DNA from 3 places in the uncultured Porticoccus sp. genome. Region 2 is predicted to be linked to each of the others. Evidence: predicted binding sites of a transcription regulator. Region 2 holds the regulator's gene; each other region holds the start of a gene.
What was found. Region 2 encodes sigma-54, which starts transcription at its own class of promoters, with help from an activator protein. Its sites were predicted from a motif close to TGGCACANNNNTTGCNNT; they were not measured.

Region 1 (5,012 bases), on a different contig from region 2:
ATCTGGTCAAGCCATACCATGTTGTTGATGGCCAGGGGATCTGTGCTCACAGTTGAAATCGCGTAATTGCTAAAGCTGCCACCAAACAGCAGCGCGGCAACTTCCTGGCCGGTGTAGGTTGGCGTTGTGAAGTCACTCCAGCTCGGGCCGTCGGCATTGTAGGTGTCCCAGCTGCCGACATAAATGGGTGCTGCGTACAGGGAGCTGCTGAATACCAGCGCAAATATGGCGGCGCACTTTCCCAGGAATTTCTTTGTAATCATGTTGTTCTCCAAATTTTACTGCCAGTTAGGTGGTCTTCGTTGCAGTGTCCTGACACTGCCAGGTGACGCCAACGTTTTGTAGTTTGTCTAACACACAATCATAAGCATAAAGTGTGCCATATTTTTATCTTATTAAATTACAATAAGTTAATGGGGGCTTTGAGTGTAGATGCTGGCTGACTGTAAATTATTTTGACAGTAAGCCGGGGAAGCACGTGATGCCAATTTTTAGAAGATGAAAGAATTGGTAACAACTGAGAATTAATTAAAGGGGGCGGTGAGAATTCAAATCTAAAGGGGCATCACAATTATTTATTAACCATTTATTGTTATCTGTTTTCATCACTTAACATAATTCAGGTATGTTTGAACCATTATGACTTTTTTGGCTGCTTGCTTTGGCTACTTGCGCTGATCAAGCAGTCTGACTGCCAAGTGGCAAACGCTCATAAGGTTGGTTATCTACAGGTTATTTCCTGCCTGTAACGCAACTGTGATATTTAGGGGGCATATGCTCAATTTTCTGCGAATTTTTAGTTGGTTGCTGTTCACATTTGGTGTCGTTGGGTTTCTGGCTGTTGCCCTGGGGTTTAAACCGGATATTGGCTCGCTAGCTTCGGCGCTCGGAATTCTTGGAATTCAGGTGATATTTTCGGCGATGATTCTGTACGGATTCAGGCTGCACCGGCAAGGCAGGATTGGCCGTCATAACCTTGTTTACGGTAGCTGGTTTATTATCGTCGCCCTTGTGATTATCGGTCAGGTCTGGATTAATATCAGTGACGTCAACTTTTAATAAAACGCAGTCCTGAAGTTAATGGGATTCGGTTTAACGAGGTGGTGGGGATGCCTTAATCCTGTCTCCCAGCCGTGGTTTTTTCACCCTCCAACGTACAAAGTCCGGATGTGTTGGAACGCAACTATCGGGTGGGGAATGGAAGATTTGAACCTGATATGTCAAACGGAGAAGGCATCATGAAATCAGTTTTTACAGGCTTTATCTTGTCATTTACCTTAAGTTTTTCTATTCATTCGGTCGCAGCTGACGGCATCAAGGAAGTGCTGGATCTGACCGAAAAGTATATCAAGTTGTGCCAGACAGATGACATCAAGCATGTCATGCCCAGTTTGGTTGCTGATGGCTTAAATAAACCTTCACGGGGTAGCACACCCACCAAAACCATCGACGATTGGGAGTTCAAAGTAGATATTCCCAGTCAAGGATTCAAAATGTGGCTTGCTCATCAACAGTCGGCCGGAATAGACCCCCCTTTTATTTGTAATATCAGTGCTTCATTGAAAAGCGGCGATACGCGAGATTTCAGTTTTATGAAATCTGATTTTTTACCGCTTATGATTAATATTTTTGGTGCCCCGACCCGTACCGAAACGCACCCAAAAAGGTCTGAAATTTACCATGCACAATGGTGCCAAACACCCAAAGGCGGCATGGAGCTCATGGCAGTGAATCCCCAGGTCAAAAGATGGGCTAATGCTGGACAGAGTGCTGATGTTGTTAATGTATTCAGGATTGGCATGAGTTTGTGGCAGGGTAAAGATAAGTATTGCCGATAACTTTCAACGCTGTTTTAAATGGGGAGTTTTTATTCATGTTTGAGTTCCAGCCTTTGGCTTCATTGTAAAGATGGTAAAAGGATCATGGCGCTGAGGTCGTCAGGTTCCTTTACATTGCTGGGATTCAAGTATCAAAGAAGTTTAGTTAACTGTTTGATTTTTAGTTATATTTATATTTTGGCCTGGATTTTGCTTAGGCCTTAAACTTGAATGTAAAAAGTGACGATTGATTTATCGTCAAACAATGAATATATCGAAAAGAAGGGGTACTAAATAATGCGTGGTCAATACAAAAAAATTCTGTTCGGATTGGGCTTGGGAATGGCCATGTCGGTTAGCGCCTTCAGTGTTCATGCGAGTCCCATTACCAGCGGGCTGTTCACTCCCGATGCGGTTGAAGACTACGAAGGCACGCCTGGCAGTCGAACAGTTTTAACCACGTTGTTTGGCGGAGACGTGAGTGTTGTCGATGGTTCAGTAAATCATCGGTCGGTTGACGCGGGTGACTGGATTGACTTCAGGTCATCAAGTGCGATTGTCCCGAATTCAGGCTCACGCTTTGGTGTTGGGTATGGCTTCGGTAGCTATTCCCTGGATTTTTCTGGACTGGGTGGGATTTTCGGATTCAGCGGCTGGTTCAGTGCTGCCGGTGCCGGTTCGGAGTTTATCGAGTTTTTTGGTCTTGCCGCGGAATCGCTGGATATCGTTTCCAGAGCTAACGGTTTTGGCCCGGGTGATGGCACTATGGAGTTTGTGAGCGTGCTGTCTACGGTTGCTATTGGGTCAATCACCATTTCCGGGTCAGAGATTGCATCGGACGATCTGGCCTATACAACATCCCGGGCTACCGGTCAGATTCCAGTCCCCGGTACTCTGTTGCTGGTTGGTCTGGGCCTGGCTGGCCTCGGTCTGCAGCGTCGTAGACGTGCTCTGGCCTGATTGCCAGCAGTCCCATTTGCTGTTCGGATCTAATGAATCAGTAACGTGAGTGACAGGCTCGTCTGATTAAAAATAGTTGTGGGCCAGGCTTCTCTAATTTATGGAAGCCTGGCCCACATTTTTATGTGTGATATTTTTTATAGGCTCGGCTTGCATGGCTTACCACCTGTTTCATTGTGGTAAATCAGTTCGTTTCATGTGGTTTGAGTCCTTTTCTTTAACGACTTCATTGATTGCCTGACGATATTTTTTTGTGGATTGGTCATTGGCCGTTCCATAGACGCCTGTCTAGTTCTTTCGAAAACTGGCGGTGCCAGAAAGCAGAATTTTCCGTAAGCTGTTCGCAGTGAGCGTCTGCATGAAAAATCGTGTTTCTCAGACGTTCCAATCCTGTCGTTCCTGAACCGTTCAAGACGTTATGCTGTAGTGAATTATGGTGCGTTAAACATGTTTAAGCGATTGCGCAACTGGCTGGAAGGTCGACGCGTTAAGAAAATGGGTTTTACCGCCGCGCAATGGGAGGCCGCTATTGTCGACTGGCCGGTGATGCATCGTTATCAGGGGTCCGAGCGCGATGCCCTGCGCGATATGACCTTTCGGTTTCTCGCGCGTAAAACGTTCGTTTCTGGCGGTGAGTTCCAGTTCACTGATGCCATGTGTCTGAAACTCGCGACAATGGCTTGTGTGCCCGTTCTACATCTCGGCCTGGATTGGTATGACCGCTGGCAGACGGTGATTCTCTACGAAGAAGATTTCGTGCCGAACCGCTCCCATCGCACTGATGATGGCGTGGTTCATGCCAGAGGTCCCGGCTTGAGCGGCGAAGCCTGGTATCGTGGTCCGGTGATTTTATCGTGGCAGTCGATCTGCGACAGCGGCGCAGATACGCGTCACGGTAAGGCCGCTAACGTGGTGATCCACGAGTTGGCGCACAAACTCGATATGTTGCGTGATGGTGCGAATGGTGCGCCGCCAATGCATCCCGATATGCGCCCCGGCGAGTGGCACGATATTTTTACGGCCGCGTGGGATCGATTGCAAAATGATCGGCAGCATCACCGATCACTGCCCCTTGATGATTATGCGCTGACCAGTCCGGCTGAATTCTTTGCGGTGTGCAGTGAAGCATTTTTCGAGACGCCGGAAACCATGAAGGCAGCGATGCCCGAAGTCTATCGGTTGTTGTGCCAGTTTTATCGCCAGCAACCGGTGCTGCTGGCGATCTCTGGTATGTAACCCATTTAACCCCTTTCGATCCGTTCGTCTTCCGGCAAAAATTGCTCGCCTGTGCCCCATCTTTTCCGCTGTTGTAGGCTCTATTACAGCAGTTTGAAAGCAAAGCTCCGCACGCTAAACCAGATAACAGTTTCGTCTTTATGCTGAACAGCTTGCGTTACGGGCTGGTGTGATTGAGACGTTACCCCTGTCGCATCAGGCTCAACCAGACGATGCCACTCAGCACCACAGCGCCACCCAGTAACTGAACCGGCGCCAGTGTCTGACCCAGAATCAGAAAACCCAGCAGTAGGGAGGCGACCGGTTCCAGATTCATTACCGGGGCGTTGCGAGCCATGTTCAGGCGCGGCACCAGCACAAACAATATAGTGGATGCAGTACCATACAGGGCCGCCAGACTGGCCAGCCCGACCCAGCCGGCCTGACTTTGGGGCAAGTTCAACCCACCAGGTACGATGCCCAGTACGCCACCGAGTGCCATTAACACCAGCACCGTCATCATGGTGAATACACTGCGTATCGCACCGGGCAGCTGGGATAGCCGGTTCTCGGTCACCCAGATGGCAACAGCAAAGAACAACGCAGCCGATTCAGCCAGTATCACGCCAGGCAACCAATCCGGCCCCATTGCGGCGGGATCTGCCAGCCATGTGCCCAAATCCAGCACCATGACCAGACCGATCAGAATAATCGTCATGATCAGGGTCAGTCTTAGAGTCGGTCGTCGACCGCCCAATAGCCACGTCAACAAGGTATACAGAATGGGCCAGGTGTTCACTAGCAAGAGGGCCACGGCCACCGGAATGCGTGCTACCGCCGAATAGAGACACAGGCTTTGCCCGGCGATCATGATACCCAGTAAGCACTGCCAGCGCCGTTTACCCGAGGGAATGCTGAGCCTGTGTTTTTGCGCAAGCACCAGCGTCAGCATCATCAGAAAGGCAATGCTGCCACGCGTCAGAATAGCCAGCAACACGCCGGTACCGTCATCAAAGGCCA
Region 2 (5,012 bases):
GGATCAAACTATTACAGCGCAACGGCATCAAAGTCGGCATTATCACCGGCCGATCTTCAGCACTGGTGGCAAGACGGGCCGAAGAACTGGGTATCGATCTTGTCGTACAGGGAAGAGAGGACAAACTGACCGCTCTGGAAGACTTGCTGGTTACACACCCTTACCAGATGAACGAAATTGCCTTTCTCGGCGACGATCTTCCCGACCTGGCTGTCATCAGGCGGGTGGGCCTGGGGGTCGCCGTAGCGAATGCCCGGCCAATTATTGCTGAACACGCACTCTGGCAGACTACCGCCTGCGGTGGAGCCGGTGCTGTCCGGGAACTGGCCGAGCTGCTTTTGCAGGCTCAGGATAAACTGGAATCCACCTTTACGGACTACCTCTAGGCTTATGCGTAACATTTTGATGACTGCCATGCTGCTCGCCTCAACAGGGATTTTCCTGTTGTTCTGGCTGTCACCACCAGAGGTATTTCTGAACAAGCCAAGCGCCGATGTAGAAGAATTACCCAAAGCAGACAGTTATATGAACAATATTGATACGGTAAATTTTGACAGGGATGGCAACCGGGCTTACACCCTCACAGCCACGGAGGCACGCCACTTTAATCGCGGCAACCGACTGGAACTGGAGAACCCCGGCATGGTGTCTTACAGTGAGCCGAACGAGGGTTCGGAGCAGGCACCCCCATGGCATGTAACCTCCCAGAAAGGGACTATCTACAACGGGGGTGAACGGGCTGTCCTGTCCGGTGACGTCTATGCCAGGCAATCTGTTAAAAAAGGCGGCAAAAATGAATTTCTCACCAGCAAATTAACCATATTCCCTGAGACCAATATTGCCGAAACCGGCCTGCCTGTGACCATTAAAACGCCTCAGGGGGAGACCACTGGCACAGGCATGTGGGCAGATCTTAATGATGAGATATTCAAACTGCTATCAAAAGTAAAGGGGATTCACCGTGCGCCATAATTTATTCATTCTGCTGCTACTGGCAGCATGTCATTCCTCCAGTCTGGCGCTACCCAGCGACGCACAACAGCCTATCAATATTGAGTCGGACAGAGCCGAACGATATGAAAAAACCGGTACAACGATCTACGAAGGCGCTGTCGTTATTACCCAGGGAACCATCAAAATTCACGCGGACAAAGTCACCGTCTACACGGCAAATAACCAGGTCGTCCGAATTGTCTGTGTGGGAGAACCTGCCCGCTACCAACAACAACCGAACCCCAACGACAACATGATGTACGCCAAGGGCGACACTATTGAATACCATCTGGCCAGTGACCGTATCGACCTACTGAAAAATGCCAGCGTTGAGCAAAATGGCACCGTTATCACCGGTGAAAAAATCAACTATGACCTGAAGGCAGAGGTGGTCAAGGCGAGCAGTGGCGACAATCCCCGCCAGCGAATCCAGATGGTCATTCCACCCAACAAGCAAAAGGATGCAAACTAAATGGCTATCCTTAAAGCGTCAAACCTGGTCAAAAGCTATAAAAGAAGGCCGGTGATTCGCGATGTATCCCTCACCGTCGAAAGCGGTGCGATTGTCGGATTGCTCGGGCCTAACGGCGCTGGCAAAACCACCTGTTTTTACATGATTGTCGGGCTGGTTCATCAGGATGGCGGCTCTGTTTATATCGATGATGAAGACATCACTTCTCTGTCCATGCACGGCAGGGCGCGCAAGGGACTTGGCTATCTCCCGCAAGAGGCTTCCATTTTTCGCAAGATGACCGTGGAGAATAATATTCTGGCGATCCTGGAAACCAGAAAAGATCTCGACAAACAACAGCGTGCAAAAAAACTGGAACAGCTACTCCAGGAGTTTCATATCAGCCATATCCGCAACACCCTTGGCATGAGCCTCTCGGGAGGGGAACGTCGCAGGGTGGAAATTGCTCGAGCACTGGCCATTGAGCCAGCCTTCATTCTTCTGGATGAACCCTTTGCCGGGGTCGACCCGATTTCAGTCAACGATATCAAGCAGATCATCCGTCACTTACGCGATATAGGTATTGGTGTCCTGATCACAGACCACAACGTACGCGAGACACTCGATATCTGCGAGCATGCTTATATCGTTGGCGAAGGACAGGTTATTGCCGAGGGGCAGGCCACCGATATTGTCGCCAACCAGCAGGTACGGGATATCTATCTCGGCGAAGACTTTATGCTTTGATGGGACGTATCACCGCACAGCGATTGTGCAAAGCGGCACACATTTTGCTTGTCTCCCCCCCCGGAGGCAGACTACACTTTCCGTGTGAACATCTTCGTAACAACTCTCTATACGCAGTCATAACATGAAAGCCAGCTTGCAACTGAAAATCGGCCAGCAGCTGACGATGACCCCTCAGCTACAGCAGGCCATCCGTCTGTTGCAATTATCCTCTCTCGACTTGCACCAGGAAATCCAGCAGAACCTCTACGATAACCCGCTGCTTGAGCTTGCTGAAGAATCCGAGAATCTGGCCGCAGAAACCGCCACTGGGAAAGTTGAAGATATCGACAGTGCAACGCGTGATCTTAACAGCAGTGAATGGGACAGCAAAATACCCACTGACCTGCCAGTCGATGCCAACTGGGACGACATCTACCAACCCAGCACCACCATCAGAAACACCGGCGCGGATACACGCGATTTTGACAGCGTTCACAACGTCACAGAGTCGCTTCAGGACCACCTGATCTGGCAACTTAATCTGACGCCGATGTCTCCCAAGGATTACCTGATCGGTGAAATCATTATCGATTCAATTGATAGCCGGGGCATGCTGACGGCACCGGTTGAAGAAATCTGGGCTGCGCTGGACGACGAAATTGAGCTGGATGAAGTACTCGCTGTAGTGCACCGCATTCAGCAGTTTGACCCACCTGGTGTTGCAGCCACCGGCCTCGCCGAATGCCTTCTGATTCAGCTGAACCAGTTCTCTCCTGATACGCCGCTGATTAACGAGGCCATCCAGCTCGTCACTGACCACCTGGAACTGGTTGGACAGCGCAATTTTCGACAAATGGAAAAAATCACCGGTCTGTCCCACGAGATACTCGAGGGTGCCATCCTACTTATCCAGACATTGGCTCCCAACCCCGGTGACGCCATTCGAAACGATGATATCGAGTACGTGGTACCCGATGTTCGAGTCACCAAAGTCGATAATCACTGGAAAGTTTCCCTCAATGAGGACATCACTCCTCGCCTGAGTATCAATCAACAGTACGCGCAGCTGATTCGCAGAGCCGACTCCAGCCAAGACAACACCTTCCTCAAGAATCACCTCCAGGAAGCCAAATGGTTTCTGCGCAGCATGGAAAGCCGCAATGACACCCTGATGCGCGTCACCAGTTGCATCATTGAATTACAACAGGGCTTTCTGGAACAGGGACCCGTGGCGATGAAGCCCATGGTGCTGGCAGACATTGCCGAACGACTGGACCTGCACGAATCCACTATTTCGAGGGTGACCACCCAAAAGTACATCGACACACCGCAGGGTGTTTTTGAACTAAAGTATTTCTTCTCCAGCCACGTCTCGACCGACGCTGGCGGGGAGTGTTCATCAACAGCCATTCGCGCTATGCTGAAAAAAATGGTAAGCGCTGAAAATCCGGGCAAGCCCCTCAGCGATAACAAACTGACAGCACTGCTTCAGGAGATGGGTATTCAGGTTGCCCGACGCACTGTTGCCAAATATCGCGAGGGGATGGGCATCCCCTCTTCCAGCGAAAGAAAACGCTACAACCCCAACACCTAACACCTATTAAGGAGAACCGCATGCAATTGAACATCAGCGGACATCATCTCGATATCACTGATCCGATCAAAGACTATGTCACTACCAAATTATCCAAACTGGAGCGTCATCACGACGGTATCACCAGCACGAACGTGATTCTCTCAGTTGAAAAATTGATCCAGAAAGCTGAAGCAACAGTCCATGTTAGCGGCGGTGAATTCTTTGCCGATTCCGAGCATGAGGATCTTTATGCGGCTATCGACATGCTGACCGACAAACTGGATCGACAGCTAATCAAGCACAAGGAAAAGAACCGCGGTAGATAACACTCATGAAACTGATTGATGTACTCACCCCTGAAAACACCGTTGCCAGCGCCGAGGGCGGTAGCAAAAAAAGGGTACTGGAAAACCTTTCCGTCTTCCTGAAAGAACGCATGGAGGGGGTCAACGCAGACGATCTCTACCAGAGTCTGCTGGCAAGAGAGCGACTGGGCAGCACCGGGATAGGAGAAGGTGTTGCCATCCCCCACTGTCGACTGGCAGGCTGTGAAAAGATTACCGGAGCACTTGTCAAACTGGCTGATGCCGTCGATTTCGATGCTATCGATGGAGAGCCGGTAGACCTGATCTTTGCACTGATCGTTCCCGAGGAGCAAAACGACGAACACCTGCAGGTCCTCTCTTCCATCGCCGAATTACTTCAGGACGAAACGGTTCGCAATGCATTGCGACAGGCCGGCAGTGATCAAGACCTCTTTCGGATAGCAACCGGCAATGATGGCGACTGAGGCGAAAGGCTAATGCGACTGGTGGTGGTAAGTGGGCGTTCTGGATCCGGCAAGAGTACCGCACTGAACGTCCTCGAAGATGTCGGTTTTACCTGCATTGACAATCTTCCCGCCAGTTTGCTTCCCGGCCTTTTTCAGAAAGCCATCAACGCCAAGAACCAGCATTGGCTGGAAAAAATTGCGGTGGGAATTGATGTCCGCAACCTGGGCGAAGACCTTGACCAGCTTCCAAAAATTCTTGCGGAGCTGAAGCATTCGGGCATCAACTATGAAGTGCTTTTCCTCGATGCCAGAAATTCCGTCATCATCCAGCGTTTCAGTGAAACACGCCGCAAGCACCCACTAACCAACGACCGGGTAGATATTAACGAAGCCATAGAACTTGAGACCACCCTGCTGGACCCAATCGCCTCAATTGCAGATCGCAGAATTGATACCAGCACCATGACCCTGCACCAGCTACGCGATGTCAT
Region 3 (5,012 bases), on a different contig from region 2:
GCCGACCTGCCTGTGCTTGTCGATTTCCTTGCCAGACTGGCACTTCACGTTGCAGGGGAACCACCTCACACCCTTAAGAAAGAGGAGCGAAAACGGCTGATGGCAACGCTGCGCTCGTCTCTTTCAGATCCGGGTAAGCTGCTTGTTGTGGCCGAGGCGGGCGATGCCAGGTTGGTGGGGATGGGCTATTTATACGTGTGGCGTAATCAGGGTATCTGGGAACAGTCTGGAGACATTGAGTGCAAGTCCGGCATTATTGATGATGTTTGGGTGGAGCCGAATTTTCGTAAACTTGGCGTTTCCAGTGCCATACTTCGGGAGTTGGTTGCATTTGCGGAGAGTCAGGGTATCGATGAGTTGATCCTCGAATACGCCGCTTCCAACAAGGAGGCAGCGGCGACCTGGAGTAAGCTGGGGTTCAAGCCTACGGGAGTCCGTGCTGCGGCCTTCACAACGGTCGTGCAGAGCGCTCTGGCAAAACGGCGATGAGCTCGTAATCTGTAAGCAGACAGTTTCGAACAGTCAAAGGGGAATTGGGTGATAGGCGATCGCAAGGTAGATGTCTTTTTTGACGAGGTGATGCTGGGCCATGACCCACAGGTGGATTTGCCTTTTATCCCCAGTCGGGTGGAAAAACATGTCAGAACCATCCTGCAAGAACTGGACTTTAAATGGAGCTATCCGGAACATCCCGGACGGCTGAGTGCGATCAAGACGTACCTTGACGAGAACCCGATTCAAGGCATCCATTTGACGTCGGGTGCCAGTGCCACATACAAGCAGCTGAGCCGCGTTCATACCACGTCATATCTCGATCATATTTTCTCCCTGGCAGGAAAAAGCGCCTGGCTGGATAGTGATACCACTGCTGTGTCACCCGACAGTATCAAGGCAGCCATCGCCGCAGCCGGTAATGCCATCGCAGCGGTGGAAAGCGTGGTCAATAAAAAGTCAAAAAGTGCCTTTGCGTTGGTTCGCCCCCCGGGTCATCACGCTGAGCCGGTCCGGGCCAGAGGTTTCTGTTTGCTGAATAATGTTGCAGTGGCGGCAGCCCATGCCCAGGCGAAGTTGAATTGTGAGCGAATCCTAATCGTTGACTGGGATGCACACCATGGCAATGGTACCCAGGAAATATTCTGGGCGGACCCCGATGTGCTGTTTTTCGATACCCACTGTGCCGCACCTTTTTATCCCGGTTCGGGCCATCTTGACGAAGTCGGTGCCGGACTCGGCGAAGGTTACACGATTAACGTACCGCTCCCTGAAGCTGCCGGTGACATTGCTATTGAGAAAGCTTTTCGTGAAATACTGCTCCCGGCCGTCGAGCGCTTTAAACCCGATCTGGTTCTGGTCTCGGCTGGCTTTGACCCGCATCACAATGATATGGCCATGAATATGACCTATAACGGTTTCAAGGTCCTCACGCGCATCGTTCAGGATATTGCCGACCAATACTGCGATGGCAGGCTGGCGCTTGTTCTGGAAGGCGGCTACAACCTGACATCGCTTTCCCGTGGGGTGCACGCTGTGCTGGAGGTGTTGGCGGGAGGTGATGTGCCAGAATTGCTGGAGTGTGGGGTGAAGGAAGTGACGGAAGCGGCGGAATTCCATCGCACGGCATTTATCGACGATGACTGAAATGAAAGCCGCGGCCAGGTACAACTTTCGAGGTAAAAAAGTCGTACCTGGCCGCAGTTTTTACAGCTCTTCCAGTGGCCCGAAGAATTCATAGCGAATGCGGTCGAGAGGAATTTTCAATTCATTGAGCGCACGATAACAGGCCTGCATAAAGGGTTTTGGCCCGAGGAAATACACGTCTATTTCCCCATGGGCAGGCAACAGTCCCGCCAGGCGTTCGCGATCAAAAAATCCGCTGTGCTGGTCTTTGTCCTGGGGCAGGGGGTCGCTGTAACAGTAGTAGCGGTGCAGGTTTTCGTAGTTGTGGGCCATTTCCTCAACCAGATCCTTGAATGCGTGGCAATCGCTGTTCAGGGCCCCATGCAGGAAATGTACCTGGCGGCCACTGTCCAATGCGGGCTGCAGCATGCTGACGGTGGGTGTGATACCGACGCCACCACTCAGTAATACCAGCGGCCGCTGGGCGTCGTTGAGAACAAAGTCGCCACAGGGTGCGGTCAGTTTGATGTGATCGTTGACGCTGAACTGATCGTGCAGATAGTTCGAGACCAGCCCGCCGGGTTCGCGCTTTACACTGATCCGGTAATACGGCTTGCCGGGGCTGTCCGACAGCGAATAATTACGGCGGACAGCCTGCCCGTCAATGTCGAGTATCAGGGTGATGTACTGACCGGGCTTGAAGCCGGCAATGGGTTTGCCGTCGGCCGGTTCAAAGTAGAATGATGTGATGACATCGCTTTCACGAATTTTTTTCACCAGCACGAAGCCGCGTTCACCGCGCCAGCCACCGGGTTTCTCCTGGTTGGCCTGATAAACCTGCTCTTCGGCGTTGATCAGTAGCTCTGCCAGTTGACCATAGGCTTCACCCCAGGCTGAGAGGACCTCTTCTGTGGCTGCATCGCCCAGTGTTTCCTTAATGGCTGCCAGCAGGCATTCGCCGACGATGGGGTAGTGCTCCGGCAGGATATTCAGCGAGACGTGCTTTTGCACAATGAGTCCTACGGCATCGCCGAGCACTTCCAGACGATCCAGGTTGCTGGCATAGGCGACCACGGCATTGGCCAGCGCCCGTGGCTGCGTACCTGTTGCCTGGTGGGCCTGGTTGAAATAGTCCCTGACGGCCGGGTAGCGGTCGAACATCAGCGGATAAAAGACCTCGGTGATTTGATTCACGTGCTCGCCCACGATGGGCAGGGTGGCATCAATAATGTCTCTGGACTGTTGTGAAAGCATAACGTACTCCATTCTCTGCTGTGAGTGCTGTTCGGATATAAAAAGCTGCTCAGGTACAAGAGATAAGGCATTTATTGTGCCAACATATAACACTATGAATGTTATAAAAATAATTTTTATGCTGTTAAAGTGATACCATTCGTAATGATGTTAAATAAACAATAATGGTGTATTTATGACAGCAAGTAATGTGCCTGAGGTCATGCTGGAGATTCTTGCGGACCTGTGCCGGGAAATGTCGCCTGAACAGCGCTATGCCCGCTTGCTGACGGCGCTGAATCAGGTCTTTCCCTGCGATGCTGCCGCCCTGTTGAAGTTGCAGGGCTCCACGTTGCAACCCATGGCGGTCAACGGGCTCAGCGAGGACGCGATGGGACGTACCTTCGTGGTGGATGAGCAGCCGCGGCTGGCGAAAATTTTATTGAGTCGCGAGCCGGTGCGATTCCTGGCGGATTCGGAATTATCCGATCCCTATGACGGGCTGATTGATGGCACCAGTGACAGCCTGCATGTGCATGACTGTCTCGGCGTGTCTCTCTACATCGATGACATTCCCTGGGGGGTTCTGACAATGGATGCTTTGCAGCCCGGCGTATTCGACGATATTGATACGCTGGCGCTGCGCACGTTCATTCGTCTCACTGAGGCAACCATCAGAATCATTAATCTGATTGGTGGACTACAGGCTCGCGCCGAGCGGGAACATCTTGTGGCGCAGGCCGTAGTGGCGGATCAGGGGCAGTCACAGCTGATTGGTGACAGCAAGGCGATGAAACTGCTTTACCAGGATATCAATGTGGTCGCGCGATCTGATCTGGCGGTGCTGATCACTGGAGAAACCGGTGTGGGCAAAGAGTTGGTGGCCCGTCATCTTCACCTCAGTTCGGCACGTGCGGACTTTCCGCTGGTGTATGTGAATTGCGCTGCATTGCCGGAAAATCTGGTGGAAAGCGAGCTGTTTGGCCATACCCAGGGGGCATTCTCCGGTGCGTCGCAGGCCCGTGCCGGTAAGTTTGAGCTGGCCCATGGCGGCACATTGTTTCTCGATGAGGTGGGCGAGTTGCCGCTGGCTGTCCAGCCAAAGCTTTTGCGCGCTCTGCAAAGTGGCGAAATACAGCGTCCGGGTAGCGATGCCGTCCACCGGGTGGATGTGAGAATTATCGCTGCCACCAATCGGGATCTGAGTCGTGAGGTGGCGACCGGCCATTTTCGCGCGGATCTGTATCACCGTTTGGGTGTTTACCCCATCCAGGTCCCGGCATTGCGCGAACGTCATCGCGATGTGCTGGTATTGGCCGGGCACTTTCTTGAGCTGAATCGGCGTCGTCTAGGCCTGCGGGGTATAAGGCTGGATAGCAGTGCGCGGGAAGCCCTGCTGCATTATGACTGGCCGGGCAATGTCCGGGAGCTGGAGCATCTGATCAGCCGGGCTGTGCTGCGGGCGCGGGCGCGTTTTCCACAGGAGGTTGGCTCGCGTAAATTGCTCAGCATCGGCCTGGAGGTGCTGGATCTGTCGGCGCCCGAAACCTGCTCAAGTCCCGCTGACGATCTAGCACTGACACCCTCTGATACTGTCAGCTCGCCGAACCTGCGGGAGGCCACTGCGAATTTCCAGCGGCGTCTGGTCAGTGATACATTGCACCGCTGTGATGGTAATCAGTCGCGGGCTGCGCGGGAGTTGGGACTGGACCGCGGCAATTTCAGCCGCCTGATTAAACGACTGGGAGTAAACGGCCAGCGGCTTTAGTGATAAGCTCTGGCTCAGCCAAAGACAACATCGCCAATGACTTAACCAGAGAAGCATCATGATGAAATGGGCCATTCTGTTCCTCGTTGTAGCATTCACACCTTACAGTGCGCTGGCCAACGATATTTGCGATTGCGAAGGTTCCAAAAAACCGGGCGGACCCTGCTATGCAGGCAAAGGCGGCCCAGCTTATGCCGGTCCCGGCGGGCCGGCCAACGCCGGTATTGGTGGGCCCTGTTATACCGGTAAAGGCGGCGCTCGCTACGAGGGGCCGGGCGGTCCGGCCTACAAAGGTTACGGCGGTGCCAGGTACGATGGTCTCGGTGGTCCGGCCTATAAAGGTTTGGGTGGCGCCTGCTATGCGGGAAAGGGTGGCCCCTGCAATCCGGCGAAT

Region 1: a site for sigma-54 is predicted at 2,017-2,034, ahead of AACZ64_RS04245 (PEP-CTERM sorting domain-containing protein). Genes of this name have one in related genera too.
Region 3: a site for sigma-54 is predicted at 2,936-2,953, ahead of hmpA (NO-inducible flavohemoprotein). Genes of this name have one in related genera too.

Annotation. Positions count from the first base shown of each region.
Region 1 is NZ_CAXBHS010000003.1:77,592-82,603, forward strand. It holds gene AACZ64_RS04230 (PEP-CTERM sorting domain-containing protein) at 1-263, opposite strand, end outside; gene AACZ64_RS04235 (hypothetical protein) at 775-1,059, shown strand; gene AACZ64_RS04240 (hypothetical protein) at 1,239-1,838, shown strand; gene AACZ64_RS04245 (PEP-CTERM sorting domain-containing protein) at 2,115-2,777, shown strand; gene AACZ64_RS04250 (M90 family metallopeptidase) at 3,225-4,013, shown strand; gene AACZ64_RS04255 (DMT family transporter) at 4,195-5,012, opposite strand, start outside.
Region 2 is NZ_CAXBHS010000007.1:143,783-148,794, reverse strand. It holds gene AACZ64_RS08325 (HAD-IIIA family hydrolase) at 1-386, shown strand, start outside; gene lptC (LPS export ABC transporter periplasmic protein LptC) at 391-972, shown strand; gene lptA (lipopolysaccharide transport periplasmic protein LptA) at 962-1,465, shown strand; gene lptB (LPS export ABC transporter ATP-binding protein) at 1,466-2,191, shown strand; gene AACZ64_RS08305 (RNA polymerase factor sigma-54) at 2,316-3,767, shown strand; gene raiA (ribosome-associated translation inhibitor RaiA) at 3,788-4,075, shown strand; gene ptsN (PTS IIA-like nitrogen regulatory protein PtsN) at 4,081-4,539, shown strand; gene rapZ (RNase adapter RapZ) at 4,552-5,012, shown strand, end outside.
Region 3 is NZ_CAXBHS010000009.1:40,708-45,719, reverse strand. It holds gene AACZ64_RS09320 (GNAT family N-acetyltransferase) at 1-489, shown strand, start outside; gene AACZ64_RS09315 (histone deacetylase) at 538-1,638, shown strand; gene hmpA (NO-inducible flavohemoprotein) at 1,699-2,871, opposite strand; gene norR (nitric oxide reductase transcriptional regulator NorR) at 3,047-4,618, shown strand; gene AACZ64_RS09300 (hypothetical protein) at 4,677-5,012, shown strand, end outside.